DNA from 4 places in the Pseudomonas taetrolens genome. Region 4 is predicted to be linked to each of the others. Evidence: predicted binding sites of a transcription regulator. Region 4 holds the regulator's gene; each other region holds the start of a gene.
What was found. The regulator FliA, encoded in region 4, starts transcription of late flagellar genes. The targets are predictions, from matches to a motif close to CTAAAGTTTNNNNNNNNNNNGCCGNTAA.

Region 1 (7,929 bases), 190 kb from region 4:
ACATATTGCGCCAAGCCTTTGAAGAAGCGATCCATACCCACGCCTATCAATACTGTATTGAATCGCTGGGCATGGATGAGGGAGAGATCTTCAACATGTACCACGAGATTCCGTCTGTCGCGAAGAAGGCTGCCTGGGGGCTCAAATATACGCGTTCAATCTCCGATCCAACATTTGAGACCGGTACCGTCGACACGGATAAAGAGCTGTTACGAAATCTGATCGCCTACTACTGCGTGCTTGAGGGTATTTTCTTCTATTGTGGCTTTACCCAAATCCTTTCGATGGGACGGCGTAACAAATTAACTGGCGTAGCCGAACAATTTCAATACATCCTGCGCGATGAATCGATGCACCTGAACTTTGGCATCGATGTGATCAATCAGATCAAAATCGAAAACCCGCACCTATGGGACTCCGAGATGAAAGAGGAGGCAACCCAGATGATTTTGCAGGGGACCCAGCTAGAAATTGAATACGCTCGCGACACGATGCCACGCGGTGTGCTGGGCATGAACGCTGCGATGATGGAGGACTACCTTAAGTTCATTGCCAACCGTCGACTCTCGCAAATAGGGTTGAAGGATGAATATCCTAGTACGGCCAATCCGTTTCCCTGGATGAGTGAAATCATGGACTTAAAGAAAGAGAAGAACTTTTTTGAGACCCGGGTGACTGAATACCAGACAGGTGGAGCACTTAGCTGGGATTAAGAAAACACGGCACGCGTTCAGCGTAAAGGTCGGAGTATGCATTCGGGCCTTTACGAACCTTACGAATACAGCCATTAAACCCTGGCCTCTCACATCACAGAATTCAACATGTCAAAACATACAGTAACGACACCGTGCATTGGCCTTTGCTCAACGGTATTCGGCGATTTAATATGTCGCGGCTGCAAACGCTTCCACCATGAAATCATCCAGTGGAATGGTTACACTGATCACGAAAAAGTCGCCATATTATTGAGACTTGAGACATTACTCACCCAAGTCATGACAGACAAAATCATCATTTTGGATGCAGCCCTTTTACGTGAGCAACTAGACGCGAGAAAAATACGTTACTACCCCCATCAATCAGCCTACTGCTGGGCATACCAGCTCATTGCCAAAGGAGCCGAGAATATAATCAATATCAATGCTTATGGCGTCGACGTGCGACTGGGGACGAGGGACGTTTCGCTGGTTGAATTGCGAAAGCAAATAGACAGGGAATTTTTTATACTGTCCGAGACACATTACCACCATCATGCTGCCTCATTTTTCTTGAATGATACCCATGATCATGCCCAAGGGCTTGGAGAAAAACCTGACAGGCTCACCGCTGCGGAGTGACGTACCTGCGCTTCTAGGTCACAACCGCTGCGCCAGTGATTGATCTTCAGCGCCGCGACACCTCATCGCCAGACTTTTCTACCAAAGACATTGGAGATCAATCAGTCACCGAGAATATTTCTTTATATTACAAAGCAGGATGGTAATAATTTAGTTAGGCTGATCTTGTGTTGAGCGTATATATCAGGATGTACAGTGTGAGTTCCCTGACGACAAACCCGAGATTTACCATCGTCATCGCTATATTTTGTTCACTTTCACTGGTGCTTGCGGCCAAAATAACTTACCTCATGGTCTTTTCTCATGAATTTTTGAGCAGCGAGGGTCGTAAACGCTCAACGCGGCTGATTGAAACAGCTCCGGTTCGCGGCACTATATTTGACAGATTTAATCAGCCATTGGCAGTTTCCACACCCGTCAGCACCTTATGGGTAAACCCTGGACAGTTCGCCCCAACGAATCAGCAATCCGCCCTTTTAATTGACTATCTTGATATTGATGCCTCGCGAATCAAAAAGCTCACATTGAATGATCGCGGTAAAGCGTTCGCCTATTTGGCCAGAAGGGTCAACCCCGAGCTCGCAAAAAAAACAATGAGGCTTTCTATTCCGGGCCTTTATGAGCGCCAGGCATACAAAAGATTTTACCCTCAGTCCTCGAGGCTGGCTCAGACATTAGGCTTCACCAACATTGACCAGAAAGGTATTGAAGGTGTCGAATTAATGTACAACCATCAACTCTCTGGCACGTCTGGCCTGGAAGAGCGCACCTTAAACTTACACAAGCGGCTTACCCGCGAAACCCTTGTGCACAAACCCGTCACCCCCGGCGGCGATTTACATTTAACCATTGACTCCACCCTTCAATATTACGTTGAAAAAGCATTGTTTAAAGGGCTCAAGAACAATGCCGCCAAATCGGCAAGTGCCATTCTTATAAACGCCAGAACAGGAGAGATACTAGCCCTGTCGACAATGCCCTCATTCAACCCAAATGCACGCAGAGGGTTCAATGCTGAACTCATTAGAAATCGTGTATTTACGGATGTGTATGAGCCCGGCTCGGTGATAAAACCCTTCAGCATGGCCGCCGTTCTGACCGCCAATGTCATTGATAAAGATGCAATCATTCAGATAGCCCCTGGCTTCCTAAAAATCAATGGATATACCATTCGGGATGTCGGTAGAGACCACCAGTTAGACCTGGCAGGAATTATCCGCCGCTCTTCAAATGTCGGCATGAGCAAGGTCGCCATTCCAACGGGCGGCGCAGTAATTTCGCGATTACTTACTGACCTTGGATTCGGAAATAATACGGCGATTTACTTCCCGGGGGAAAGTATCGGGACTGTTCCAGTCAAGAGAGTATGGTCGGATATCGCTACAGCGAGCCTCTCGTACGGATACAGTTTGTCGGTCAATCTGGCTCAGCTGGCGCAAGCCTATACCGTCTTTGCCAACGATGGAGATCTGATCTCCCTGTCACTCATCAAAGGTAAATCGCAGCCGCCACGCAATGTTATAAGTCCGGAGGTCGCCAACACTGTTCTGGACATGATGATACAGGCTGTGGATGGACCTGGAGCAGGTGGAAAGCGCGCAGCAATCAAAGGTTATGTGATAGCGGGCAAAAGCGGGACCTCACGCAAGGCGTCCAGTGGCGGATACAAAAGCAACAAATATAGAGCCATGTTCGTGGGTATCGCCCCGGCCAATGCACCTGAATTCATTATGGCTGTGGTCGTGGATGAACCGACTGCACATGGCTACTTCGGGGGGGCTATTGCAGCACCGATTTTCAAGGAAGTCCTTGAAGACGTTCTTCGGATCAGAAACATCCCAGGCCATGAAAGTGAAGTTTTTCCGGCAGTCCACGTTTCACTTGAGCCAGAGCCCTCTGACTCCGCATAGAGGTGTGGTTATGTGTCTAAAACCAGCAACTCGCCCTCAATTCCTTATTGCCCAGACGCTGATCCGTAAGCTGCTTTTGGCCGCAAGCGGCTCACTCACGCGGTGGGCTTGGCATTTTTTCGAGTAGAACGGCACCGTCTCCGAGCAGGCTCAAACGATCACCGGGATTGCGAAGAGGACAGTCTTCCATGGAATGGTGGCAAACGTCGCCGGCCTCACCGATCCCGGCGGAGCCGCGGGCATTGCCAATGCTGCGGCGTGGCTATTTGGTGTGTTTGCATTCGCCCCGATCCTGGCCGTTTTTTACCGCACTGCGCGTCACCCGGTAGCGGCTGACACACAGGTCCCCCTTCCCGCCCGAGCCGCTCGGGCCGGGACATTTCTACAGGCTCACGTTAACCGGATTATCCCAAGCCAGCATGACATTTTGATGGCAAAGCATGCACATCAAATTATCCGTTGCCCACGATCATATTTTGCTCAAGAACTGCTCTGGCCCGCCGATCCTGTTTAAGCCAAGTGGTCCGACCCCGACCCTATTGGCCAAGGTCGCGGACAGGGAAGCCCGGACATTTTTCACGCCTTGACGAGGCGTGCCTCACCCCTGCCATGAGTACCTTCTGATGTTTCTGCAAAAATCCCTGAGAGCGCAAATTCTTGCCCTGTTGAGCGGGAGTCTGCTGGCAATGCTGTTGATCGCCCTGGCGTGTTTTCACTTTCTGTCGAACGGCATACAGCAGTACGCAACGCTGATCGAGGGTCCGCTGCGCACGTCTCAATTGATCGATGAAGCCAACCTGCAATTCAAGGTGCAGGTTCAGGAATGGAAAAACGTGCTGCTGCGCGGCAAACAACCCGCCGATCTGGACAAGTACTGGAGGCAGTTTGAAGCACGGCAGAACGATGTGCAGGGCATCCTGGGTGAACTGATCGGAATAGCGGATATCGAGCCCCCCCTCAAGGCCCGCATCGAACGCTTGCGTGACGAGCACCGCTTGCTGGGTATGGCCTACCTGAAGGGGCGTGAGGCCTATGTGGCCGCAGGCGCCGATGCAACGGCCGGTGACACCGCCGTCAAGGGCGTGGACCGTGCCGCCAGCGAGCAGATGAGCGAACTGGTCCATGCGTTGCGCCAGCAAGGTGTCGAACAATCGAAACGGATCAGCGCCAGCGCCGATCGCACGGTGTTGCTGGGGATCATCGTGATGCTTGCTTCTGGTCTGCTGATCGGTGTGTTGAGCCTGTGGCTGGTCAACCGCCATCTGGTCACACCGATTCGCGCGTTGATTGAATACGTGGCGCAACTTAGCCAAGGCCGCTTCGCCGAACGCGTGGTCAGCGGCCGCCAGGATGAACTGGGTACATTGGCCGCCGCCGCCAACACCCTTCGCGACTTTCTCGCCGAGACCTTCAGCCGTTTACAGGTCAGCGCCAAGGATCTGGACAGCGCCAGCAGTGAGCTGAAAGCCATCGCCAGCCTGATGGCCGGTGGCACCAACGAGCAGTTCAGCCGCACGGATCAGGTGGCCACGGCGATGACCGAAATGTCGGCCACCGCGCAAGAAGTGGCGCGTCACGCCGCCGATGCTGCGCATGCTGCCGACGACGCCGACCAGTCCGCCCGGCAAGGCGAAAAAGTCATGCAAGGCACCATTGATCTCATCACCCGGATGCGCAGTGAAATCGCCAGCACTGCCACTGTCATTCATCGCCTGGAAACCGACAGCGGCCGCATCGGCAAAGTCCTGGAAGTGATTCGCGGGATTGCCGAACAGACCAACCTGCTAGCCCTCAACGCCGCCATCGAAGCCGCCCGCGCCGGGGAAGCCGGGCGCGGATTCGCCGTGGTGGCCGATGAGGTACGCAGCCTGGCCCAGCGCACGGCCGAGTCGATTATCGAGATCAACCAGATCATTCACATCGTGCAAACCGGCGCGGTGGAGGCGGCCCAAGCCATTGAAAGCGGTCAGTCACGTAGCGAGGAAAGCGTCGAGCAAGTGACCCTGGCCGGCGTCATGCTGGAACGGATCACCCAGGCCGTGGAAGCGATCCGCGACATGAACCGCCAGATCGCTACCGCGGCGGAAGAACAGACATCAGTGGCCGAGGACATTTCGCGCAACCTGACCGAAATCACCAGCATTGCCAGTACCAACCTGGACAACGTGCAGCGTACCGAAGCGGCCAGTCATCACCTGCATGAGCTGTCAGGGCAGTTGAATCAGGTGACGGACCGTTTGAGCGCGTGACACGGGGCTGGTCGCCATTGATTCAGGCGTCGAAGTGACAGGCGCAGGTGTGACCTGCGTCTATCCCCTCTGCGGGTCGGTCTCCGATTGAACAGACATCGATGCCGTCATTCTGGCGTGGCAAACCTCGAGGATTTCATCAGCCAGCGGCGCGTCATCCGGACAGGCCCGCGACAGAATAATCGCGCCTACCGCCTGCGCGAACATCTCGATCATCTTCGCTCTCGCGTCTGCGGGTGCTGCATCGGGCGACGACGGGTCTTTTTCAGCCAGCGTCTGCAGGGTGCACTCTATCCCCTCGGCAAACGCCGCTTTCAGCTCGTCCGGCTGGCGCGCAGCGTCGCCACACAACGCAGCCATGGTGCAGCCAGTGCCACGCCCGTCGCGGTGAGCCCTCGACACATAGATATCGATAAAACCCTGAATATCGAGCGCTTCGGCACTGGCCAGCGACCGGTCAAGGCTATTGCTGGAGGCTTCGGCCATCAAATCAGCCTTCGAGCCGAAATGTTTGTAGAAACCTCCGTGGGTGAATCCGGCAGCCGCCATAAGGTCGGCCACGCCTACGCCGTCAAAACCACGCTCGCGAAACAGCTCTGAAGCCGTCTCGACGATGTGCTCGCGGTTTGCCTGCGCCTGGGCCTTGCTCACTCTCACGTTCAACACCTCGCATTCGCTCGTAAATCGTGTGCCAATCATACATAGATGTTGAACGTAATCAAATTACGTTGACAGTTTAGATTTAGATCATCATCTTAATGGCACGCCTGGTTTCAATTCGTTGACGGGCGCGGCGAAGCACGCAAAGCGTTTTCGCGGATCACTCCCCTGTCCCATGAAAAAGAGATAACACCATGACTTCTCGCCCCACCGTTCTCATCACTGGCGCTTCCACCGGCATCGGCGCTGTTTACGCCGAGCGTTTCGCCCAACGCGGGCATGATCTGGTGTTGGTCGCCCGCGACCACGTACGCCTGCAAACGCTCGCCACCCGGTTGCGGGATGCCTTTGACGTCAGCATTGAAGTGCTGCAAGCGGACCTGACCCAACTCAGCGATCTGGCAATCGTCGAAGCGCGCCTGCGCGATGACGCCAGCATCGGGATCCTGATCAATAACGCCGGCGCCGCGCAGGCCGGCCATTTCATTGAGCAGAGCACCGACAGCGTTGCGCATCTGGTAGCCCTCAATACCACCGCGCTGGTGCGCCTCGCCAGTGCTGTCGCTCCACGTCTGGCGAAAGCAGGCAGCGGCGCTATCATCAATATTGGCTCGGTGGTGGGTCTGGCTCCGGAGTTCGGCATGTCGGTCTATGGGGCGACCAAGGCGTTTGTACTGTTCCTTTCACAAGGTCTCAGCCTGGAGCTTTCGCCCCAAGGTGTTTATGTACAAGCCGTGCTGCCCGCCGCCACCCGCACTGAGATCTGGGATCGTGCCGGCATCGATATCAACACCTTGAACGACGTCATGGAGGTGGGTGATTTGGTGGATGCCGCGCTGGTCGGCTTCGACCGTCGCGAGGCGGTGACCATTCCGCCTCTGCAGGAAGGCGAGCGCTGGGATGCCCTGCAAACAGCACGGCAAGGGCTGTTGTCGCAGATCAGACAGTCCGCTGTTGCGCAACGCTATCTGACTCAAGCCTGAACTTTCAGAGCAGGCCGGCTTCCCCGCACTCGGACCGATCAAAATGACCCTCTTGGATACACACAATCACTTTGGCTCGCAGACGCCATTCAGCAAGGCCGCGAACCAGTCGATCACGGTTGACGGCGTCTCGTTCGCCTATCGTGACGTGGGCCCCAAGACCGGGGTCCCGCTGGTGGTGTTCAATCATTGGGGCGCGGTGCTGGACAACTTCGACCCTGGGATCATCGATGGGCTGGCAAAAAAACGCCGTGTCATCACCACCGACTACCGCGGTATCGGCGGTTCGGAAGGATCCGCGCCATTGACCGTCGGCGAAATGGCTGACGATGCAATCAGCCTGATTCGTGCCCTGGGTGTCGACAAGGCTGACCTGCTCGGTTTCTCACTTGGCGGATTCGTCGCTCAAGACATCGCCCTCAAGGCGCCCGAACGGGTGCGCCGACTGATCCTCACGGGAACCGGCCCAGCCGGGGGCACAGGCATTGACCGGGTAGGCCCGGTGTCCTGGCCATTGATGATCAAAGGCTTGCTGACGCTGCGGGATCCCAAGTTCTACCTGTTCTTTACTTCGACGGCCAACGGGCGCCAAGCCGCGTCCGCGTTTTTGAAACGCTTGAAAGAACGCCAGCAGGACCGGGACAAAGGCCCAACACCCCGTGCATTGTTGCGTCAGTTGAAAGCCATCAGGGCGTGGGGCAAACAGGCCCCGCAAGACCTTGCGCGCTTGCGGGCTCCGACACTGATCGTCAACGGAGACAGCGACATCATGGTGCCCACCGTGAATTCT
Region 2 (7,929 bases), 1.2 Mb from region 4:
GCAGCAGCAGGCCGCCGAACAAGGTGACGAGAATCGCCTGTTCGTTGGGCATTTCAAGCCAGGTGCAGAGCAGGAAGCACCACGCGGCAGCGAAGGACACGCTGGCATAGAGTTCACGGCGAAAGATCAATGGGATATCGTTGCAAAAGATGTCTCGCAAGATGCCGCCGAACACACCGGTAATGACCCCGCTGACCGAAGCCACCAGCATGCCTTGGCCCATTTCCAGGGCAGTCATGCAGCCAATCAGCGTAAACGCCACCAGCCCCAGTGCATCGAGCACCAAAAACAGCGAGCGCAAATGGCGCATCAGTGGCGCGATAAAGATCGTCACCAGCGCGGCAAAGGTCGTCAGCACCAGGTATTCCGGGTGCTTCACCCACGTCAGCGGGTAATGCCCCAGCAACACATCGCGTACTGAACCGCCGCCCAGCGCCGTGACACACGCAATCAGCACCACCCCGAACCAGTCCATGCCTCGACGCCCGGCTGACAGCGCGCCGGTCATGGCTTCTGCGGTAATGGCAACTAAATAGAGCATCAGCAACATGGCAGCGATCCTTGCGATAAGGCGCGCAGTCTACTCAGTTGGCGCCAGCACCAAAAGGGGGCGACGCTGAAGGTTTGCAACGATCCCGTAGCCGCTGCCGAAAGTTACGTCCGATTGCCAAGCAATCGTAAACCTGAGTACAGGGTAAATCCGGCACATCGCTTGCCTGATTTCACGAGGGCTGCGCCGCCGGACGCAGCCTCGTATCTCGACAGCGCCTGGAAAGTGCGCTTACCGCGTTAGAACTTGATGAAGTGCTTACGGTAGTGCTGCAGCTCGGCGATCGACTCGCGAATGTCATCCAGCGCCAGGTGCGTCCCTTTTTTGACCAGGCTGTCGCGAACTTCCGGAGCCCAGCGGGCAACCAGCTCCTTGAGGGTCGACACGTCCAGGTTGCGGTAGTGGAAGTAGCTTTCGAGGGTTTTCATGTGGGTGTACAGGAAACGCCGGTCCTGGCAGATGCTGTTGCCGCAGATCGGTGACTTGCCTTTTGGCACCCATTGCTCAAGGAAGGCAATGGTTTGCGCCTCGGCCTCGGCCATGCTGGTGGTGCTGTCCTTGACGCGCTGGGTCAGACCGCTGCCGCCGTGGGTGCGGGTGTTCCATTCGTCCATGCGGGCCAGCACTTCATCGCTGTGGTGGATGGCAATGACCGGGCCTTCGGCAAGGGTGTTGAGGTTGCTGTCGGTGACAATGGTGGCCATTTCGATAATGACGTCGTTGTCAGGGTCCAGACCGGTCATTTCCAAGTCGATCCAGATCAGGTTCTGCGCGTTGTTCATAAAGGGCTCCCGGGCTTAGTCGCGCAGTTTAGCTTAGGCGTGCGGCCCACGTGCTAAACTCGGCGGCGTTTCATCTCCTTATCGCTTTATCAACACGGAACACCCATGGCCAAACGCCAGCTCAATCGTCGTCAGAATTGGCGCATCGAAAAGATCCAGGGCGAGCGCGCTGCACGCGCCGCCAAACGTGAATCCAGTGCCGTTGAGGCGCTTGAGGGCGGCGATCTGGGCCCCGAGCAGCTCGGCCTGGTCATCGCGCACTTTGGCGTACAAGTCGAAGTCGAAGCCCAGGAAGGCGAACTGAAAGGCCAGATGTTCCGTTGCCACCTGCGCGCCAACCTGCCCGCACTGGTCACCGGCGACACCGTTGTATGGCGCGCCGGCAATCAGGGCATCGGGGTAATCGTCGCCCAGCTGCCGCGTAAAACCGAGCTGTGCCGTCCGGACAGCCGTGGCCAGCTCAAGCCGGTCGCTGCCAACGTCGATATGATTGTGATTGTCTTCGCGCCAATGCCCGAGCCCCATGCCAACCTGATCGACCGTTATCTGGTGGCTGCCGAGCACGCCGGGATCCGCCCGCTATTGCTGCTCAACAAAGCCGACCTGATCGACGATCAAAATGCCCCGGCGCTTAATGCGTTGCTAGGTGTTTATCGACAGCTGGGGTACCCGGTGCTGGAAGTGTCGGCGCATCACGGCAATGGCATGCAGCAACTGCAAGCACAGCTGGATGGGCACATCAGTGTGTTTGTGGGTCAGTCCGGCGTGGGCAAGTCGTCCCTGGTCAACAGCTTGTTGCCAGAGGTCAACTTGCGGGTCGGGCCGCTGTCCGAGATTTCCGGGCAGGGCACGCACACCACGACCACCGCACGGCTGTTCCACTTCCCGGGCGGTGGCGACCTGATCGACTCCCCGGGTATTCGCGAGTTTGGTCTGGGGCACGTGAGCCGGGCTGATGTTGAAGCCGGGTTTATCGAGTTCAACGACCTGATCGGCCGTTGCCGCTTCCGCGATTGCAAACACGACCGCGAACCGGGCTGTGCACTATTAATGGCTCTGGAAGATGGCCGCGTACAGCAGCAGCGCATGAACAGCTACCGCTCGATCATCGCCAGCCTGCCCGAAAGCAGCTACTAAACCGCAGAAGCCCAGCAGGCGCGAACACGCTCGCGCCTGCTGGACTACGGGGCCTTATCGTCAAATAAATTCAGCTTTTTCCGCTCTTCATGGGCAGGTGGTGGCTGCTGGTCGGCCGGCAATACGATCGGATCAATCGGCGTTGTCGGTGTTTCAGCCTTGGCCTTGGGCGCGCCCTGCTCGCCTTCAATCGCCTGCTGGGCCTTTTTGGTCAGCACCACAATGTCGATGCGCCGGTTGATCGGGCTCAGCGGGTTGGTTTTGTTGAACAATTGGGACGAGGCATACCCCACGACTCGCGCCACCTGTGCCTCTGGGTAACTGCCTGCCACCAGCGCCCGTCGCGCCGCATTGGCGCGATTGGCCGATAACTCCCAGTTGCCGAAATCACCATTGCCGGCATACGGCGCGGCATCGGTATGGCCGCTGATACTGACTTTATTGGGCACCGCTTTAATGGTGTCGGCCAGGGCCAGCAAAATGTCTTCAAAATACGGCTTCAGGCGCGCACTGCCGACATCAAACATCGGCCGGCTCTCGGCATCCATGATCTGGATGCGCAGGCCGTCCGGGGCGATTTCAAACAGCAGTTGATCCTTGAATTTGCGCAACTCCGGGTTTTCTTCAACCTTGTTCTGCAGTTCTTGCAGCAACAGTTCGAGGCGCTCTTTCTCAACCTGATCGGCCACGCTTTCGGCCTGGTAAGCATCGAGCGGCACTTTGTCCGGTTGCGGCTGCAGCGTTTGTTCGGGGTTAAGGGTTTTTTCAGGTGCCAGCTCGGGGGTGCCGCCGAGGTCGATCACATACGGCGTGCCGCTCTCACTGAAGCCGATCGGGTCTTTGAAGTAGCCGCCGATGGCGATTTTCTGTTCTGGGGTCGCCGCAGTCATTAGCCACATCACCAGGAAAAACGCCATCATCGCCGTGGCGAAGTCAGCGAACGCGATTTTCCATGCACCACCGTGATGGCCTGCGGCATAGCGCTTGACGCGCTTGATGATGATTGGCTGATTGTTCTCCATAAATCAGCGACCGCGAACCACTTGTTCCAGCTCGGAAAAACTCGGCCGGTGCTTGGGGTACAACACTTTGCGACCGAATTCGACCGCCAGCGACGGCGGCATGCCCGAGGCGGAAGCCACCAGTGAGGCCTTGATCGATTCGTAGATGTTGAGCTCCTCCTTGGCATCGTGTGCCAGAGAAGTCGCCAGCGGCCCGAAGAAGCCATACGCGGCCAGGATCCCGAAGAACGTACCCACCAGGGCTGCACCGACGTGCATGCCGATCGCGGCCTGATCGCCTTCACCCAGCGAAGCCATGGTCACGACAATCCCCAGCACCGCGGCCACGATACCGAACCCGGGCATGCCGTCGGCAATACCGGTCACCGCATGGGACGGGTGATCCAGCTCTTCCTTGAGGTTGTACAGCTCCATGTCGAACAGCCCCTCAAGCTCATGGGGCGCCATGTTGCCGGACGACATGATGCGCAGATAGTCACAGATAAACGCCGTCATGCGTTCGTCTTTAAGCACGGTCGGGTACTTGGCAAAGATCGGACTGGCCGCTGCATCTTCGATATCGCCTTCGATGGCCATCATGCCTTCGCGACGACTTTTATTCAGAATGTCGTAAACCAGGCCCAGCACTTCAAGGTAGAACGCGTGGGAAAAACGCGAACCGAACATGCTGATGGATTTCTTGATCACGTGCAGGGTCATGTAGCCCGGGTTCGCCTGCAGGAACGCACCGAAAGCCGCACCGCCAATAATCAAGACTTCGAATGGCTGAATCAGCGCCCCGATCTTGCCATGGGAAAGCACGTAACCGCCGAGCACGCTCGCGAACACGACGATGATGCCGATAATTTTAGCCATAGGGATAAAGGTACTTATTGAGTCAGGTTCAAGATGATTGTCCGGCGCCGCTAAAACTCTTCTTCTCCTTATCGGCAAATCTGCGCCAGACTATAGCTTGCAACGGCGAAAAGCCATTTGCCCCGTCAGGGCGTGCACACAATGGATGATGACTGCGTTCCCATCATGACCTACGAAACCCTCGCCGTACCCTCAACGCCTTCTACCCTCGATGCCTGGGTCAAACACCTCGACGCCGTCAACCTGCCGATCCCGCTGCACAGCCACACACTGGTCTGCCAGGCACTCAACGACAGTCGACGCTCCCTGCGTGAAATTGCCGAGGTCATGCAAGACAGCCCGGCGCTGGCGCTAAGCCTGATCCGCGAGGCCAATTACCACGCCCACGGTAGTCTGAGCGAGCCGAGCGAGAGCCTTGAAGTGGCCATCAACCGCCTCGGCCTGCAACGCACCCAGGCGCTGCTTGAGCGTTTACCGGCCTTACCGGCTGAAGAAATGCCCTTGGCATTCCGGCAAATACAACTCATCAGCCAGCACGCCGCGCAGCAAGCCAGCGGGTTGTTCGGCAATCGTCTGGCACGGCTCTGGCACGAAATCTACTGGGGCAGCCTGCTGTTTCTCTCGCCACTGTGGGCCATGGCCCTGACCCACCCGCAACAGCTTGATGAATGGGAACGGCGAGTGTTTCATCAGGGCGAATGCGCCAGCAAGGTTGAGCAGCGGCTGTTCGGGGTGCGCCTGTTTGAAATCTGCCGGGCACTGGCGGTGTTGTGGCGACTGCCCGAGTGGGTGCTGCAAGGCTATGCCGTGATTACCGAAGAACAACGCACGCTGGTCAGCGTGCTGCACATCGCCCGTGACAGCCAGAATCCCCTGCGCCAACAGCAGCGCCTGGACGCCAATCCGGCACTGCGGCGCTGGCTGGGTCAGCCCGCCCATACCGTGCTGCTGGCCAACGGCCTGGCGCTGTCCGCGCAACAGGCCTGGGACTCACCGCATAACCTGCGCTGGCAATACCTGACCAGCCTGTACCTGCAAATGCCTCTGGATGAACTGCAACAGCAAGTGCATCAGAACGCGGCGAGCAGCGGGCGCTATCACGCGCTGCCCGACCTCTGGCACCCGGCACAGTCACTGCTCTGGCCGTGGGACATGCGCCGCACGAATCAGGGCCTGCTGCAGCCCGCCGCGCCACCTTCGGCCGAAGCACTGGCGTTGTGGCGCAAACACTGCGGAAAATTGCTGGCCGAACCGAGCGTGTTCAGCAACTCCATGCACCTGACCACCTGCGCCTGCGACGCCCTGATGGCCTGCGGCATGCGCCGGGTAATGTTGCTGATGGCCGACAAGACCTCATCCACCCTGCGCGTGCATCAAATCTCGGGGCTGCCCAAGGAAGTCTTCGATCTGAGCCTGCCCATCAATCAAAGCACCGCGCTGCAACGGTTGATGGAGCACCCGGCCCAAGTGCGCCTGACACCCGAAAATAACAAGGTGATTTCTGCCGTTTTACCCGATAGCCTGCGCAGCCTTTTCCCGGGGGAGCACCTGTTGTTGCGCTCATTGAGCAACCATGGCCGAACGGTGATGCTGATAGTCGCTGACCAGGGCGGCGGTCCGTTTTCACAGACCAGCGTGCAAGCCTTTGGTAAAACAGCGCAATGTATCGAGAAAGCGCTGAACAGCTTTACTGCTCGCGGGCGCTAACGCTTGCGCTACAATTCGCCCCCTTTCGCTCTGGAGACCTCACATGCCTGACTTCTCTGGCTTGCCGCTGGTGATTGAGCCCAGCGACCTGCTCGCCCGGCTCGAAACACCCAATCTGATTGTGGTCGACCTGACCAGCGTGGCGCGCTACGAGGCCGGGCACATTCCGGGCGCTCGTTTTGTCGACCCGAAACGGACACAACTGGGTCTGCCCCCGGCTCCCGGGTTGCTGCCGACCCAGGCTTCGCTGCAATCCCTGTTTGGCGAACTGGGGCACAACCCTGACGCGATCTACGTGGTCTATGACGATGAAGGCGGTGGCTGGGCCGGGCGTTTTATCTGGCTGCTGGATGTGATCGGGCACAAGGCCTACCACTACCTGGACGGCGGGCTTCACGCCTGGATCGCAGAAGGTTTGCCATTGTCCACCGAGGCCGCGCCCGCTGCTGGCGGCCCGGTTGCCCTGACGTTGCACGACGAACCCACGGCCACCCGCGAGTACCTGCAAAGCCGTCTGGGTGCCACCGACCTGGTGATCTGGGATGCACGCAGCGAAGGCGAGTACACCGGTGAGAAAGTACTGGCGGCCAAAGGCGGGCATATACCCGGCGCCAAACACTTTGAATGGACCGCTGGCATGGATAAAACCCGCCACCTGCGTATCCGCACCGACATGGCCCAGATCCTCAACGATCTGGGCATCAGCAAAGACAAAGAAGTGATTACCCACTGCCAGACCCACCATCGCTCTGGCTTTACTTATCTCGTTGCCAAATCGCTCGGTTACCCGCGCGTTAAAGGCTACGCCGGTTCCTGGGGCGAATGGGGCAACCACCCCGATACGCCCGTCGAACTGCCTGCAAAAAATTAAGGACCTTGAATGAAAAAGCGTTTATTCCTCCTCAGCCAGTACCTGTTGCCGCATCACCTGCTGTCGCGTCTGGCTGGCTGTATTGCCGAGTGCCGCGTGCGCTGGTTCAAAAATGCATTCACCACCTGGTTCGCCAAGCGTTACCAGGTGGATATGTCCCAGGCATTGGTTGAGGACGTGACTGCATACGAACACTTCAATGCGTTCTTCACCCGTGCCCTGAAAGAGGGCGCCCGCCCGCTGGATCAAACCCCGGGTGCCGTGCTCAGCCCGGCCGATGGTGCCGTGAGCCAGCTGGGCCCGATTGAGCATGGTCGCGTGTTCCAGGCCAAAGGCCACAGCTTCAGCGTGCTGGAACTGGTGGGTGGCGATGCTGGCGTGGCCGCGCAATTCATGGGCGGCGACTTTGCGACCATTTACCTGTCGCCCAAGGATTACCACCGCGTGCACATGCCGCTGGCCGGCACCCTGCGCGAAATGATCTATGTGCCGGGCCGTCTCTTTTCGGTCAACCAGACCACAGCCGAAAACGTGCCAGAGCTGTTTGCCCGCAACGAACGTGCGGTGTGTATTTTTGATACCGAGCGCGGCCCGATGGCCGTGGTATTGGTGGGCGCCATGATCGTGGCATCGATCGAAACCGTGTTTGCGGGCCTGGTAACACCGCCCAAGCGCGAGCTGAAAACCTTCCGTTACGACGAAGCTGCGCGTGCACCGATCCATCTGGAAAAAGGTGCCGAGCTGGGACGCTTCAAGCTGGGTTCGACCGCTATCGTGCTGTTCGGGCCGGAGCAAGTGAAATGGGCTGAAAACCTGGCAGCCGGTTCGCCGGTAACGATGGGACAGAGCATCGGTGCGCCAGCGGCTCAAACCGTATAAACGCAACGGCCCGCAGGCGCTGACGAGGCACGAAGGCTGCGATCTTTTGATATTGAGAAAGATCGCAGCCTTCGACAGCGCCTACAGGGAAAGGGCGATTATCAGCCCTGGCTGTTACGGTCGCGC
Region 3 (7,929 bases), 340 kb from region 4:
AAGCGATCGGAGTCTTGGCATTTTCACCGGTCACCGGAGAGCCATCCGGATTGCGTCCGTCGATCAAGGTGTAGGTTTTCCAGGTATTGGAATCGGTTTTCACCATGTACTGATCCATCGGGTGCGGGTTGCCCTGGGTGTCGTAGACGATGGTGTTGAATTTTTTACTGTAGCTGGAGAGCTCGGCAGGATTAAAAGGGTTAAGCGTCTGATCGATCACTTCAGAATTGGAATTGAGGTTGATCGTCGAGTCAACTGAACTGCTCGCCTTGGGCGCAAGGTTAGAGGTGTCGATACGCAAGTCCGTCAGTTCGCCGTTGACGATCTTGCCGTTCGCATCCACGCCGTAGCCTTGCAAGCGCGAAGTGCCGTCGGTACTGGTCACGTAGCCATCTTTGTCAGACTTGAATGTACCGGCGCGGGTGTAGCTGAGGGAGCCGTTGTCGCTCAGGACGAAGAACCCGCTGCCTTGAATGCCCATGTCCAGCAGGTTGCCGGTGTTGTTGATCGCACCCTGGCCAAAATTTTGCGACACGTTGGCCAGGTTGACGCCACTGCCAATGGTCTTGCTGCCCACGCCCAGCTTGCTGGCCGAGTAGACATCGGCGAACTCTGCGCGGGATGCCTTGAAGCCGGTGGTCGCGACGTTGGCGATGTTGTTGCCGGTAACGTCGAGTTGTTTGTTCGCCGCATAGAGGCCGCTAAGGCCGATATTGAATGACATGTTTCTCTCCTTGAGGCGTATGAGTCGGCTTAGAGGCCAATGGTCTGGACTTTGGAAATACCAATGCTGCCCAGACCCGCGAGGTTGAGCATGATCTCGCCACCGGTCTTGCTCAGGGTCACGCTGTTTACCGTGGCTGGCAGGTAAGTCGTCAGCGCCGTGGTGCCGGTGTCGGTTTTGCTCGAGGCGGTAAAGGTGTAGTTGCCCTTGTCCAGCAACAGGCCATCGTCGTCCATGCCATCCCAGGTGAAGTCCACACTGCCGGCTTTTTGCGTGCCCAGCTCAAGGGTCCTGACCACTTCGCCGTCAGCGTTGGTAATGCTGATGACCGGCCTGGAGTCCGCGTCTGCCACCACGACCGTGCCATTGAAAGGTTTGTCGCTCGTGGGGTCGACGTAGGCTTCGCCGGTTTGCACGATCACCGAGCGGCCCACCAGCGACGAGGCCTGCAAGGCCTGCGAAGACTGGAAGTTGCCGGAAATGGCGTTGACCGAATCGTTCAGCGTCGTGATCCCTTCCAGGCTGCTGAACTGTGCCAGCTGTGCCACGAATGCGGTGTTGTCCTGCGGATCCAGCGGGTTCTGGTTTTTCAGCTGGGTGACCAGCAATTGCAGGAACGCGTCCTTGCCCAGCGCCGAACCGCTGCCGGAAACCGCTTTGGAAGCAGCGGCCAGACTGGTGTCTGTGGTCTTGGCCTGGGCAGAGTTGGCGAGCACCTGATTCAAGGTCGGGCCGCTGGTGGAATCGGTCACACTCATTTACGTCGCCCCTTATCACTGACCGAGGGTCAGGACCTTCTGCATCATGGTTTTGGCGGTGTTCATCATTTCAGCGTTGGTCTGGAACGAACGACTGGCGGAAATCATGTCGGCCATTTCTTCCACCACATTGACGTTGGGGTAATACACATAGCCCTTGGCGTCGGCAGAAGGATGGTTAGGCTCGTAACGGGCTTCAAGGGTGCTCTGGTCTTCGACCACCCCCAGAACCTGCACGCCTTGGCCGGCAGCGTCCTGGTTCTGGAACAGCGACTCTCCGGTTGCGCTTTGCGCCCCCTGGAACATCGTGGCAAACACCGGGTGACGCGCACGGTACGTCTGGTCAATGCTCGAAGACACGGTTTCGGCGTTGGCGATGTTGCTGGCAACGGTATTCAGACGCGTGGTCTGAGCACTCATGGCGCTACCGGCAATATTGAACACACTGGCTAGAGACATGAATTACTCCCCGCGCAGGGCTGACATAAGCCCTTTGAATTTGCTGTTGAGCAGGGTGAAGCTGGCCTGGAAGTTGACCGCATTCTCTGCGTAACTGGACTGTTCCAGCTGGGCGTCCACGGTGTTTTGGTCAATCGAGGGTTGCATCGGCGTGCGATACAGCAACGACTCATCGCTGCCGCTCAGGCCTTGGGCTTCGATATGGCGGGTATTGGTCTTGTTCAGGGCAAAACTGCCGTTCTGGTTTTTATCGTTCTGCGCGGCAAGCACAGAAGCAAAATCCAGATCCCGGGCTTTGTAGTTCGGGGTGTCGGCGTTGGCGATATTGTTCGCCAGTACTTCGGCGCGCTGGGCGCGAAAACCCAGGGCTTGCTCATGGATACCGAGCGCTTTATCGAAGCTGATGCTCATGTCGAAAAACCTTTGTGGGCTGACCTGAGAGATAGGTTCAGGTTTTACATAGGTTGATCAGAGCAAGTGCCGTGCCAGTTTTCACATCGCCGTATTTCAAGGCCTGGCCGGGGGAATTGAAGGCGGCAATGCCAGAAAAGCGGCAATGGATGTCCGCTGACTGCCGCTTTTCTGCCGCTTTTAATCAGCGTTCTCTGTGCAGGAGCGAGCTTGCTCGCGCCTGCAAAGGATGGCGTTGATTACTTGGCCTGGTAAATAATCCCCGGGCTGCACTGGATCATCTGGTAATGATCGGGCAAGCCGTTGAGCGCTTCTGAGGCACCCAAAAACAGATATCCCCCCGGTTTCAGGGTGCTGTGAATACGCAGCAGGATGTCTTTTTTGACCTCGGCCGAGAAGTAGATCAGGACGTTGCGGCAGAACACCACGTCAAATTTGCCAAAGCCGGCGTAGCTGTCCAGCAAGTTGAAAGAGCGAAACTCGACACGGTTTTTGATCGGCGCCTTGAGCACCCAGCGCCCAGGACCCTTGGGGTCGAAATAACGCTGCAAACGCTCCTGGGACAAACCGCGGCCAATCGCCAGGTTGTCGTACTCACCGGTTTTGCACGTCGAGAGCATCGAGGCCGACAGGTCGGTGGCCATGATTTGCACCCCCGCCCGCAACTGCCCCAGATTGCTGCGCTCGAACTCGTCGATGGTCATCGACAGTGAAAACGGTTCCTGGCCAGACGAACACGCCGCCGACCAGATGCGCAAGCGTTGACCCGGGCTAGCCTTGATCAGCTCGGGCAGGACTTTGTTCTTTAGCACTTCGAAGGGATAGGTATCCCGAAACCACAGGGTTTCGTTGGTGGTCATGGCATCGACCACCTGCTCGCGCAGCCCGCTGCGCGGCTGGCTCTGAATCCGCTGAATCAGCTCGCCCAGCGACTTGATACCTTGCTGCTCCATCATCTTGTTGAGACGGCTGGAGACCAGGTACTGTTTGTTTTCACCCAGCAAAATGCCACAGGCTTTTTCCAGGAAAACCCGGAACTGTTCAAAATCCAAATTAGCCGTCGACAAATGATCCCGCCTCTTAAATCGTGTTGACCGCCAGGGGCTGCGCCCCTAGCTAAGGTCTGATGCTTTGATCCGGTCAACTACCCGGGATGCCAGGTCATCAGGTCGAAACTTGGCCAAAAAGTCATCGGCACCGACTTTTTTGACCATTGCCTGATTGAAGACCCCGGACAACGAAGTATGCAGAATGATGTGCAGGTTGTGCATGCGTGGATCGTTCCGGATCTCGGCAGTCAAGGTATAGCCGTCCATTTCCGGCATTTCGATGTCCGAGATCATCATCAAGAATTCCTCAGACGGATCCTTGCCCTCTTCTACCAGCTTGCGCAAGTAGTTCAAGGCCTGGCGTCCGTCGTTGAGCGACACCACCTCAACACCCACCGTTTGCAGGCAACGGCTCACCTGTTTGCGCGCCACCGACGAATCGTCGACCGTCAGCACCCGCAATGCGATCGCCTTGCTCTGGATATCGACATCCACCACTCCTTGGGAAATGGTTTCAGACGAGGGTGAAACCTCAGCCAGAACCTTTTCAACATCGATGATCTCGACCAGTTGATCGTCCATCCGGGTCACCGCCGTCAGGTAATGGTCGCGCCCGGTGCCCTTGGGTGGCGGATGAATATCCTCCCAGTTCATATTGACGATCCGTTCGACCGATCGAACCAGAAACCCCTGGGTCCGGGTGTTGTACTCCGTGATGATAACGAACGGGTTGCTCTGGTCTTTCAACGCACCGAACCCGGTGGCCATGGCCAGATCAAGAATCGGAATGGTCGTTCCGCGAATACTCGCCACGCCACACACCACCGGATTGGACTTGGGCATGACCGTCAATGTCGGGCACTGCAGCACCTCCCGCACCTTGAATACGTTGATCCCGTAAAGCTGCGGCCCATCCAGACGAAACAACAACAGCTCCAGGCGGTTTTGACCCACCAGTTGAGTGCGCTGGTTAACCGCATCCATCACCCCAGCCATACTCAGATCCTCTTAAAACTTTAAGTTGCGGCGCAAAGCCCGCGAAACGGCACGGGCTTTGCTATTTATCCGGCATGAACGCAAAAACGACAAAATCCTGCCACTGGCCACTCATGCACTCTGTGTACCGTGGCCTGGGCATCGTGACGGCTGCGGGCCTGTTGGGCGCTGGCACTCAGGCCCACGCCGACGCTTTTACATCGCCTGATCAGCTTATCGGCGTGACCCAGGGCTTTCTTGAATTTGCCGTCGAAGACTATCTCGCCACTCGTCAGACAGAAGGCCGCTACGAGATACAGGTCAACACTCTGGACCCGCGCCTGCGCCTGGCCCACTGCGACAAGGAATTGACAGCCAGCCTCGAAAGTCCGGCGCAACCCATGGGTCGCGTGACCGTACGCATCCGCTGTGACGGCCTCTCGCCCTGGACCATCTTCGTGCCGGCCCAGGTCAAACTGTTCCGCGAGGTGGTCACGGTGGCCCACCCGCTCAAGCGCGGCATGTTGATCGACTACGCCGATGTCACCCTGCGCGAGCGGGATATCAGCCAGATCAATCAGGGGTATTTGACTGCCGTCGAGCTGGCGGTGGGGCAAAAACTGTTGCGGCCCATGGTGACCGATCAGGTCTTGACCCTCACCCACCTGGAACAGGCAGCGGCCGTACGCAAGGGCGATCAGGTCGTGATCAATGCCCGCAGCGGCACGTTAAGTGTCAAAATGCCCGGCGAAGCCCTGTCCGATGGCGGCCTCAGCGAGCAGATCCGGGTTCGTAACCTGAACTCCAAACGCGTGATCCGGGCGCGAATCATCGCACCGGGGCAAGTTGAGGTAGCCTTGTAGGAAAGTTGGCGTCAGTCTCGCTGCTTTCCTACACTGTGACTTGACGCAGATCAGTACCCGTCGGCGCCGACCTATGATTAATCGAGCCTAAAGTTTTCCCGGGTATGGCCGAAAACATGGCAAGCGTCCAAATACCCAGAGGTTTTGCATCATGGTCATCGACTTCAGTCGTCTTAACAGCGCACCGCCTTTAACCGGCAGTACGCGCAGCAGCAACCATCAGGAAGCAGGCAGCGCCACGCAAGCGGCCCCTGCACCCAGCCCTGAGCAAGCCAGCGCTCCGAGCGGGGAATCGGTTCGACTGAGCCCCGAAGCTCAACAGTTGCAGAAAATCGGCGACGCGTTGCGTGAACAACCGGCAGTCGACAGCAGTCGTGTGGCCGAACTGAAACAAGCCATCGCCGATGGCAGCTATAAAGTCGACAGCCAACGGGTCGCCGGCAAACTGCTTGAAATGGAAGCCCAGCGCTAGCCCCACGGCCAGTGCAGGCTTTTGGACGCTTAACTCCCAGAGCCCAGCATGCACGACACCCAATTACTGCAATTGATCAACGACGACCTGGCACCGGCCGAGCAACTGCTTGGCCTGCTGCAGGACGAGCACATCGCCCTCAAGGGCCGCGACATGCAGGTGCTGGAAAAGATTCTGGCGCGTAAACAATCGTTGATCATTTTGCTTGAGCAACATGGCCGCAGACGCAGCGAGATTCTGGCGGGCCTCGGCCTGACCACCAACCGCAGCGGCCTCGAAAGCCTTGCCAGCCACTCAAGCGTGGGTCAGCAGTTGCTCAGCCAGAGCGATGCCCTGAATCACCTGCTGGCTCAATGCCAAGCCGCCAACGTGCTGAACGGGCAATCGATCCAGACCCAGCAGGCAATCACTGCCAATCAGTTGCGCATCCTGCATGGCGGCGAAGCCCCGACGCTGTATGACGCACGAGGCTCGACGTCGATGCTCAGCAAACCTCGCGCCTATAGCCAGGTTTGAAGCCCGGCCTACACGCGCTCTGACGCGTCCGGATCGGGCTCTGGCCCGACCGTTTCACTGTCTGGTTCCGGCTCTGGTTCCGGCTCGATGTTATCCACCATCTGGTCTTGCACCACTTGCTCATCCACACGCGGGTCGAGCGCGGCAACCAGCGGCGAACTGGACATGCTGTCGGGCATGGCCACGTGATGCAGCGGAGCGTCGTCGACCTGGTGCAGGTTAGTGACTGCATTCGGGCGAATGCGCCATACCAGAGTCAGACTGGCCACGCTGAAAAACGCGTACAGCATCTGGCTCCCCCATACCTTCATCAATACGCCCGCGACCAATGGCCCGATGCTTGCGCCGATGCCGTAGGTCACCAGCAACATCGCGGTCAACGACACGCGGCGCTCCGGCTCAATGTGGTCATTGGCGAAAGCCACCGCCAGCGGATAGATGCAAAACTGCACCAGTGCGCTCAGGCCACCGGCCACGAACAGCACTTCAAGCGGTACCGCCGGCAAGATCGCCAGCGGCAACGAGGCTATTGCCAGCAGGAAGGCGAAGATACGAATCAGCAGCGGCCGGTCATAGCGGTCCGACAACCAGCCCAGTGGCCATTGAGCCACCAGCCCGGCGAAAATGCAGCAGCCCATGTACAAACCGACCAGCTCGGTAGAGAGCCCTTGCTGAGCGGCATACAGCGGTGCCAGGCCGTAGAACGCACCGACCAGCAAGCCGGCGCCCAGCACCGCAATCAACGATTGCGGTACGCGCTTCATGAAGAACTTCGGGTCCATCGGCGCCGGGTGCAAGGGCGCCGGGTGAATGCGCCGGGTCATCGCCACAGGCACCAGGCACAGGGCAAAACACAGCGCCACCAGCATCAGCAGCTCAAGCCCCAGCGCCGGGTGAACCACCAGAATCAGTTGCCCCAGCACCAGGCCCAGGTAGGACGCAATCATGTACAGGCTGAAGACCACGCCACGCTGCTTGGCATCAGCCTGCTCATTGAGCCAGCTTTCGATGACCATGTACTGGCACATCATCCCCAGCCCCACGATCACCCGCAGCAGCAGCCATAGAGGCAACCAGTCGGTCAGTCCGTGACACAGCACTGCGGCACCGACGATGCCGGCGCACGTGGCGTAGGCGCGGATATGTCCGACCCGGGCGATCAGCCGATGGCCAATCTTGCCGCCCAGCACCAGACCAAAATAGTTGGCCGCCATCAAGGCACCGACCCACAGGCCGTCGACATTGTCTGCCGCCAGCCGCAGTGCCAGATAGGTACTCAAAAGCCCCGAGCCGATCAACATCATCAGCGAGGCAAAATATAACGCTCGAAAAGACTTCCAGATTTGGCGCATGGCTTTACGTGCGGCTCCTTGTGCGAGCAGTCAGCCAGTAAACGATAGCTGACTGCCACGGGTTCAAACAGTAAAGCCTGAGCCGTTATCCGTCTGAACGATTAAGCCTGAGCCGCCAGTACGCGACGCTCCCAGGGCGTGATTTCATCATAGAAGCTTGTGAGTTCAAGGGTTTTGGTCGCGACGTAGCCTTCAATGAAGTCTTTGCCGAACAACGCTTTTGCCAAGTCACTGCGTTTGAGACGCTCGAGGGCGGCATGCAACGTACATGGCAAGGACAACGCCTCGGGCACTTCGAACTGACCCTGAATGGCCGCGGTCGATTCCAACTCATGCTCGATACCATGCAA
Region 4 (7,929 bases):
GAGCACATCCATCAGTGGCAGGCCTCGACCAGGTATTTGCCCATATCGTCGAGGCTGTACACCGCATCCGCGAGGCCGGCTTTAACGATGGCCATCGGCATGCCGTAAATCACGCAGCTGGCTTCGTCCTGAGCCCATACATGGCTGCCACTTTGCTTGAGCAGGCGCGCACCTTCCCGGCCGTCCGCGCCCATGCCGGTGAGGACCAGCGCCAAAACTTTGTCACCATAGGACTTGGCTGCGGAACCAAAGGTAATGTCTACGCACGGCTTGTAGTTCAACCGCTCGTCACCCGGCAGGATACACACCGTACCACGGCCATCGATCATCATCTGCTTGCCGCCCGGGGCCAGCAGGGCCAGGCCCGGACGCAGGACATCGCCGTCCTCGGCCTCTTTGACACTGATCCGGCAGAGCTTGTCGAGACGTTCGGCAAACGCCTTGGTGAACGCCGCCGGCATGTGCTGCACCAGCACGATGGGGGCCGGAAAGTGCCCGGGCAACTGAGTCAATACGCGCTGCAAAGCCACCGGGCCGCCGGTCGAGGTACCAATGGCCACCAGTTTGTAAGCCTTGCGCTTCGGCGCCGCAGACGTCGTCACCGGGGCCGGTGCCGTGCGACTGGCAATCGGGGTCGTGCGAACGGGCGACGGGCTGGCACTGGGCACCCGTGGCGTTGGCAGCGGGGTCGAGAGCTGGGGGGCTGGCGCGCTGTAGCTGGACGAGCGACGGTTGCTGCGGGAAATGCTGTGGACTTTCTCACACAGCAGTTGCTTGACCTTCTCCGGGTTACGCGAGATGTCCTCGAAGTTTTTCGGCAGGAAATCCACCGCCCCTGCATCCAGCGCATCCAGGGTTACCCGGGCCCCTTCGTGAGTCAGCGAGGAGAACATCAACACCGGGGTCGGACAGCGCTGCATGATATGACGCACCGCTGTGATGCCGTCCATCAATGGCATCTCGTAGTCCATGGTGATCACATCGGGCCTGAGCGCCAGAGCCTGGTCTATCGCTTCCTTGCCATTGGTGGCAGTGCCGATCACTTGAATCGTCGGATCGGCCGACAGAATTTCCGAGACGCGGCGGCGGAAAAAACCGGAATCATCCACCACCAGGACCTTGACTACCATAAACACTCCGTTAGACAGCGCACGGCGAAAATGCCCTGCGCCGCCAGAATCAAATACGCCGTGCGGCGTAGTGCTTGAGCATGCTCGGCACATCCAGGATCAAGGCAATACGGCCATCACCGGTGATGGTGGCGCCCGACATGCCCGGCGTACCCTGAAGCATTTTGCCCAACGGCTTGATGACCACCTCTTCCTGACCGACCAACTGATCGACCACGAAACCGATGCGCTGGGTGCCCACCGACAGAATCACCACATGCCCTTCGCGCTGTTCTTCATGGGCCGCAGACGCCACCAGCCAGCGCTTGAGGTAGAACAGCGGCAATGCCTTGTCGCGCACGATCACCACTTCCTGACCGTCGACCACATTGGTACGTGACAGGTCGAGGTGGAAAATCTCGTTGACGTTGACCAGCGGGAAGGCAAACGCCTGGTTGCCCAGCATCACCATCAGGGTCGGCATGATTGCCAGGGTCAGCGGCACCTTGATCACGATTTTCGAACCCTGGCCCAGGGTCGAATGAATACTCAGCGAACCATTGAGCTGGGCGATTTTGGTTTTCACCACGTCCATGCCCACACCCCGTCCGGACACGTCGCTGATCTCGGTCTTGGTCGAAAACCCCGGGGCGAAGATCAGGTTGTAGCAATCGGATTCACTCAGGCGATCAGCAGCGTCCTTGTCCATCAGGCCTTTTTTCACCGCGATGGCCCGCAGGACATTGGCATCCATGCCTTTGCCGTCATCGGAGATCGACAACAGAATATGGTCGCCTTCCTGTTCGGCCGACAGGATCACCCGACCGCCACGCGGCTTGCCCGCGGCTTCACGTTCTTGCGGGGTTTCAATGCCGTGATCGACAGCGTTGCGCACCAAGTGCACCAGAGGATCGGCCAGCGCCTCGACCAGATTCTTGTCGAGGTCGGTCTCTTCGCCGACCAGTTCCAGGCTGATTTCTTTATTCAGCTGACGCGCCAGATCCCGCACCAGTCGCGGGAAGCGACCGAAGACTTTCTTGATCGGCTGCATGCGGGTCTTCATCACCGCGGTTTGCAGGTCGGCGGTCACCACGTCGAGGTTCGACAGCGCCTTGGCCATCGCTTCGTCACTGCTGTTGAGGCCCAGGCGCACCAAACGGTTACGCACCAGGACCAGCTCGCCGACCATGTTCATGATGTCGTCGAGTCGCGCGGTATCCACCCGAACCGTGGTTTCAGCCTCGGAGGCGACCGGTTTTTCTGCGCCAGCGGACGGACGCGTCGGCGCCGGAGCAGGCCTGGCGGCGGTTTTTTTCGGTTGCGGTGTGACCAGCGCTTCCACCGCAGGCGCTACAGCGACGGCAGCCGAGTCGGCCGAGAACTTGCCCTTGCCATGCAGCTCATCGAGCAAGGCCTCAAACTCATGATCACTGATCAGGTCCGGATGGCTGGCAGCTTCAGGCGCTGCGGATGGCGCGGCAACCGTGGCCGAGACGGCAGCCTCGGTGACAGGTACGGCGGATGCCTGCAGCGCATCGCTGCTGAATGCACCTTTGCCATGCAACTGATCCAGTAACGCTTCAAACTCATCGTCAGTGATTTCATTGCCAGTTTCGGCGGGCTCTACAGCGGCGGCAGGTACCGCATCGGGTACCGTGTCCGCCACGGTGTCCGCAGAGAAACGCCCCTTGCCGTGCAACTGATCGAGCAGCGACTCGAACTCGGCATCGCTGATGTCATCACTGGCGGCGATGGCCGGGGCATCGGCCTTGATTGCATTCAACGAGTCCAGAAGCAACTCGAACTCGTCATCGGTGATATCGCTGCTGTCGCTGGTCACAGCCGCTGCGGGTTGCGGTTCAGGCACCACCAGCGCTGCAGGTTCTGCCAGGCGCGCCAGTGCCGCCAGCAACTCGGGCGTTGCCGCCGTGACCGGGCTGCGCTCGCGCACTTGGGTGAACATGCCATTGACGGCGTCCAGCGCTTCCAGCACCACGTCCATCAATTCCGAGTCGACCTTGCGCTCACCCTTGCGCAGGATGTCGAAAACGTTCTCGGCAATGTGGCAGCACTCCACCAGCTCATGCAGCTGCAAAAAGCCGGCGCCCCCTTTTACAGTGTGAAAACCGCGAAAGATTGCATTGAGCAAATCCGCATCGTCCGGTCGGCTTTCCAGCTCAACCAGTTGTTCGGACAACAGCTCTAGAATCTCGCCGGCTTCAACCAGGAAATCCTGAAGGATTTCTTCATCGGCGCCGAAGCTCATGTATGTGCTCCTTGAAGTAGGTCTGTGCGACGCCGTCGGACAACAGCGCCCGCGCGCCAACTCAAGACCTAGAAACCTAAACTGGACAGCAAATCGTCTACATCATCCTGACCGGATACGACGTCATTACGCTTATCGGCATGAATCTGCGGACCTTCACCCTTCGCTTGGTTTTTTTGCGAATTATTTTCAGCGCGCAGGGCTTCACGGTCATGTTCGATCCCTGCGAAGCGATCGACCTGGCTCGCCATGAGCACCAGCTTGAGCAGATTGCTTTCGACATCCGTGACCAGTTGCGTCACCCGTTTGATCACTTGACCGGTGAGATCCTGGTAATCCTGGGCCAGCATGATGTCGGTGAGATGAGCGGACACCACCTGATTGTCGCGATCACTGCGCGTCAGAAAACTGTCAACCCGGCGCGCCAGCTCACGAAACTCTTCAGCACCGATCTCGCGCCGCATAAAGCGTCCCCAGTCAGCACTCAGGGCTTTGGCTTCCTGCCCCTGGCCGTTGACCAGTGGCGTGCAGTGTTCAACCAGGTCCATGGTTCGATTGGCAGCCGCTTCCGTCAGGCGCACAACATAAGCCAAACGCTCAGTGGCATCCGTGATCTGCGACACTTCTTCAGCTTGCGGCACCGTCGGGTCAATATGAAAGTTGACGATGGCACTGTGCAATTCACGGGTCAGCTTGCCGACTTCCCGATACAGTCCGCGGTCGCGGGTCTGGTTCAGTTCATGAATCAGTTGCACCGCATCGCCGAACTGGCCGTTTTCAAGGCTTTCGACCAATTCCCGTGCATGTTTTTTCAGGGTCGACTCAAACTCGCCCAATGTAGATTCTTGCTGCTCCATAACGCCCCCGAGGCAAACCGATCAGCCGATGCGATCAAAGATTTTTTCAATCTTGTCTTTGAGTGCGATCGCCGTGAACGGCTTGACCACATAGCCATTAACCCCGGCCTGGGCGGCTTCGATGATCTGTTCACGCTTGGCTTCGGCGGTCACCATCAGCACAGGCAAATGCTTGAGCTTTTCGTCGGCCCGCACGTGGCGCAGTAACTCGATACCGGTCATGCCCGGCATGTTCCAGTCCGTCACCAAAAAGTCGATGTGACCCTGGTTAAGGAGCGGCAGCGCGGTAATACCGTCATCTGCCTCGACCGTGTTGGTGAACCCGAGGTCACGCAACAGGTTTTTGATGATCCGCCGCATCGTTGAAAAATCATCAACGATGAGGATTTTCATGTTCTTGTCCAATTCGACCTCCAAGCAGTTTTAAACGCGCCCAGCCTGTGAGCGCGCCATTCAATCAATTCGGTTAATACGTCTCAGAACCTGCAGGAGCGAGCTTGCTCGCGATGAGGCCGCGTAAACCGCATCGCGAGCAAGCTCGCCCCTACAGGGGGCCTATGCGATCAGTGTGCTCGCCACTGGGCCAGACGTGCGCGCAATCGTGCGGCGCACTGGCTGTGCAGCTGGCTGACCCGCGATTCGCTCACCCCCAGCACCTCGCCGATTTCTTTGAGGTTCAGTTCTTCGTCGTAATACAGCGCCAGTACCAGGCGCTCACGCTCCGGCAAATTGGCGATGGCGTCGGCGAGCGCCGTCTGAAACCGCTGGTCTTCCAGATCCCGCGAAGGCCCGAGTTGAGCGCTCGCGCCATCCTCGTGCAGCCCTTCGTGTTCACCGTCCTGCAGCAGGTCGTCAAAACTGAACAGGCGACTGCCCAGGGTGTCATTCAAAATCGCGTAATAATCATCAAGGCTTAACTGGAGTTCGGCCGCAACTTCATGATCTTTAGCGTCACAGCCGGTTTTTGCTTCAATTACCCGAATGGCGTCACTGACCATACGGGTATTGCGGTGCACCGAGCGCGGTGCCCAGTCACCCTTGCGCACTTCGTCGAGCATCGCGCCACGAATGCGGATCCCCGCATAGGTCTCGAAACTCGCGCCTTTGGTTGCGTCGTATTTGGTCGACACTTCAAGCAGGCCGATCATCCCCGCCTGAATCAGGTCATCCACCTGCACGCTGGCAGGCAAGCGCGCCAGCAGGTGATACGCAATGCGCTTGACCAGCGGCGCATAGCGCTCGATCAGCTCATACTGGCTGTCGCGTGACGACTTGCTGTACATGCGATAACCGCTGGCCGTCATCAGATCCGCCCCCCACCCTGGCGCACCAGACGCTCAACAAAAAATTCCATGTGCCCACGGGGGTTGGCCGGCAATGGCCAGGTATCGACTTTCTGCGCAATGGCCTTGAACGCCAGCGAGCATTTGGAGCGCGGGAATGCTTCGTAGACAGCCCGCTGTTTTTGCACCGCCTTGCGCACGCATTCGTCGTAGGGCACGGCGCCTACGTATTGCAGGGCCACATCGAGAAAACGGTCAGTGACCTTGGTCAGTTTGGCGAACAGGTTGCGACCCTCCTGCGGGCTTTGGGCCATGTTTGCCAGCACGCGAAAGCGGTTCATGCCGTAATCACGATTCAGCAGCTTGATCAAGGCATAGGCATCGGTGATCGACGTCGGCTCGTCGCACACCACCAGCAGCACTTCCTGAGCGGCGCGCACGAAGCTCACCACCGACTCGCCGATCCCGGCCGCCGTGTCGATCACCAGTACGTCCAGATTGTCGCCCAGGTCGCTGAACGCCTGAATCAGGCCGGCGTGTTGCGCCGGGCTTAAATGAACCATGCTCTGGGTGCCTGAGGCCGCCGGCACAATGCGAATCCCGCCAGGGCCTTGCACCAATACGTCACGCAGCTCGCAACGCCCCTCGACCACATCGGCCAGGGTAAATTTGGGCGTCAGTCCGAGCAGGACATCAACATTCGCCAACCCAAGGTCAGCGTCCATCAACATGACGCGCCTGCCCAACTCGGCCAGCGCGATGGACAAGTTGACTGACACGTTAGTTTTACCGACGCCACCCTTGCCGCCGGTCACTGCGATAACCTGTACGGGATGCATGCTGCCCATGATCTTTCTTTACCTTGTCTTACTTAGGCGCGGCTACATAGGTTGGCTGCGCGTTCCCCAGCGGAACAACACCTTGCAGACCATCAATGTAGGTACATTGCAACGTAATCGTAGCTAACTCAGCCGACCCGCTTGGGGGGGCTGTGATAGATATCAGCGAACATATCGGCCATGGCCTCTTCGCTGGGTTCTTCCTGCATTTGCACACTGACTGCACGACTCACCAACTGGTGACGCCGCGGCAGGTGAAGGTCATCGGGGATACGAGGACCGTCCGTGAGGTAGGCCACCGGCAACTCGTGACCGATGGCCAGACTCAACACCTCACCCAGGCTTGCCGTTTCATCCAGCTTGGTCAGGATGCACCCGGCCAGCCCGCAACGCTTGTAGCTCAGGTACGCGGCCGCCAGTACTTGCTTCTGACTGGTGGTGGCCAATACCAGATAATTTCTCGCCTTGATGCCGCGCCCCGCCAGGCTCTCCAGTTGCAACCGCAGCGCCGGGTCGCTGGCCTGCAGGCCGGCGGTATCCACCAGTACCACGCGCTTGCGTTCCAGCGGTTCGAGCGTCTGACCCAACGACTGGCCAGGCGCTACATGGGTCACGGATACATTCAAGATACGCCCCAGGGTCTTGAGCTGCTCCTGGGCACCGATCCGGAAACTGTCCATGCTCACCAGCGCGATATGCTGCGCGCCGTACTTGAGTACATAACGCGCCGCCAGCTTGGCCAGCGTCGTGGTTTTGCCCATGCCCGCGGGGCCGACCATCGCAATCACCCCGCCCTCTTCCAGCGGCTCAAGCTCCGGCGTGATAATCATCCGTGCCAGGTGCGCCAACAACATGCGCCAGGCCTGGCGCGGCTCCTGGATGCCCACCACTTGCGCCAGCAGATCCCGCGACAGCGGCCCGGACAAACCGATGCGCTGCAGTCGGCGCCATAAATTGGCCTGCTCGGGCATGCTTCCCTGGAGCTGATTCCAGGCCAGCGAACCCAATTGCACTTCCAGCAACTCCCGCAACCCGGAGAGTTCGGAGCGCATGGTGTCGAACGCATGCTGATCCATCGATTGCATGACCACCGGCGCCGGGCGCAGCGGTTCGACCGGGACCGGCTCAATCAACGGTTCGGCGGCGGTCAGCGGCAAACCGGCAAACAGCTGACGGCTGCCCTCGGCATCGCCCTCACCGCGCAGACTCAGTTCGGCCTGGGCCGAAACAATCCGTGACTGGGTCTTGCGCAGCTCTTCTTCAAGTTCAATGTTTGGCACCCGGGGTGCCAGCGCGGACAGCTTGTAATCCAGGGCCGCGGTCAATTCCACGCCCCCGGCAATCCGGCGGTTACCAATAATGGCGGCATCTGCCCCCAACTCATCACGTATCAGCTTCATGGCCTGACGCATGTCGGCGGCGAAAAATCGCTTCACTTGCATAAATCAAACCCTCAGCCGTTAGGGCCTACTGTCGCGACGATCGTGACTTGCTTGTTGTCAGGAATTTCCTGGTACGCCAGCACATGCAGGTTCGGCACCGCCAAACGGCCAAACCGCGAAAGCATTGCGCGTA

Region 1: the regulator FliA is predicted to act here: its motif matches at 3,727-3,754, upstream of DQN55_RS13570 (methyl-accepting chemotaxis protein).
Region 2: the regulator FliA is predicted to act here: its motif matches at 4,415-4,442, upstream of motA (flagellar motor stator protein MotA).
Region 3: the regulator FliA is predicted to act here: its motif matches at 5,327-5,354, upstream of flgM (flagellar biosynthesis anti-sigma factor FlgM).

What each region holds. Positions count from the first base shown of each region.
Region 1 covers NZ_LS483370.1:2,974,769-2,982,697, forward strand. Annotated here, with positions in the region: gene DQN55_RS13545 (ribonucleotide-diphosphate reductase subunit beta) at 1-713, shown strand, start outside; gene DQN55_RS13550 (DUF1289 domain-containing protein) at 822-1,337, shown strand; gene DQN55_RS13555 (peptidoglycan D,D-transpeptidase FtsI family protein) at 1,535-3,247, shown strand; gene DQN55_RS13570 (methyl-accepting chemotaxis protein) at 3,871-5,496, shown strand; gene DQN55_RS13575 (TetR/AcrR family transcriptional regulator) at 5,557-6,153, opposite strand; gene DQN55_RS13580 (SDR family NAD(P)-dependent oxidoreductase) at 6,351-7,139, shown strand; gene DQN55_RS13585 (alpha/beta fold hydrolase) at 7,183-7,929, shown strand, end outside.
Region 2 covers NZ_LS483370.1:4,375,695-4,383,623, forward strand. Annotated here, with positions in the region: gene DQN55_RS20170 (trimeric intracellular cation channel family protein) at 1-550, opposite strand, end outside; gene orn (oligoribonuclease) at 790-1,332, opposite strand; gene rsgA (small ribosomal subunit biogenesis GTPase RsgA) at 1,438-2,469, shown strand; gene motB (flagellar motor protein MotB) at 2,514-3,491, opposite strand; gene motA (flagellar motor stator protein MotA) at 3,495-4,346, opposite strand; gene DQN55_RS20195 (HDOD domain-containing protein) at 4,512-6,053, shown strand; gene DQN55_RS20200 (rhodanese-like domain-containing protein) at 6,097-6,924, shown strand; gene asd (archaetidylserine decarboxylase) at 6,934-7,803, shown strand; gene serB (phosphoserine phosphatase SerB) at 7,905-7,929, opposite strand, start outside.
Region 3 covers NZ_LS483370.1:3,507,374-3,515,302, forward strand. Annotated here, with positions in the region: gene flgE (flagellar hook protein FlgE) at 1-724, opposite strand, end outside; gene DQN55_RS16160 (flagellar hook assembly protein FlgD) at 754-1,482, opposite strand; gene flgC (flagellar basal body rod protein FlgC) at 1,498-1,941, opposite strand; gene flgB (flagellar basal body rod protein FlgB) at 1,945-2,352, opposite strand; gene cheR (protein-glutamate O-methyltransferase CheR) at 2,592-3,419, opposite strand; gene DQN55_RS16180 (chemotaxis protein CheV) at 3,465-4,397, opposite strand; gene flgA (flagellar basal body P-ring formation chaperone FlgA) at 4,472-5,239, shown strand; gene flgM (flagellar biosynthesis anti-sigma factor FlgM) at 5,391-5,711, shown strand; gene DQN55_RS16195 (flagella synthesis protein FlgN) at 5,760-6,227, shown strand; gene DQN55_RS16200 (MFS transporter) at 6,236-7,579, opposite strand; gene DQN55_RS16205 (glutamine synthetase family protein) at 7,681-7,929, opposite strand, start outside.
Region 4 covers NZ_LS483370.1:3,167,858-3,175,786, forward strand. Annotated here, with positions in the region: gene DQN55_RS14605 (flagellar motor protein) at 1-12, opposite strand, end outside; gene DQN55_RS14610 (protein-glutamate methylesterase/protein-glutamine glutaminase) at 12-1,130, opposite strand; gene DQN55_RS14615 (chemotaxis protein CheA) at 1,180-3,375, opposite strand; gene DQN55_RS14620 (protein phosphatase CheZ) at 3,444-4,232, opposite strand; gene DQN55_RS14625 (chemotaxis response regulator CheY) at 4,254-4,625, opposite strand; gene fliA (RNA polymerase sigma factor FliA) at 4,796-5,539, opposite strand; gene fleN (flagellar synthesis regulator FleN) at 5,536-6,363, opposite strand; gene flhF (flagellar biosynthesis protein FlhF) at 6,483-7,796, opposite strand; gene flhA (flagellar biosynthesis protein FlhA) at 7,808-7,929, opposite strand, start outside.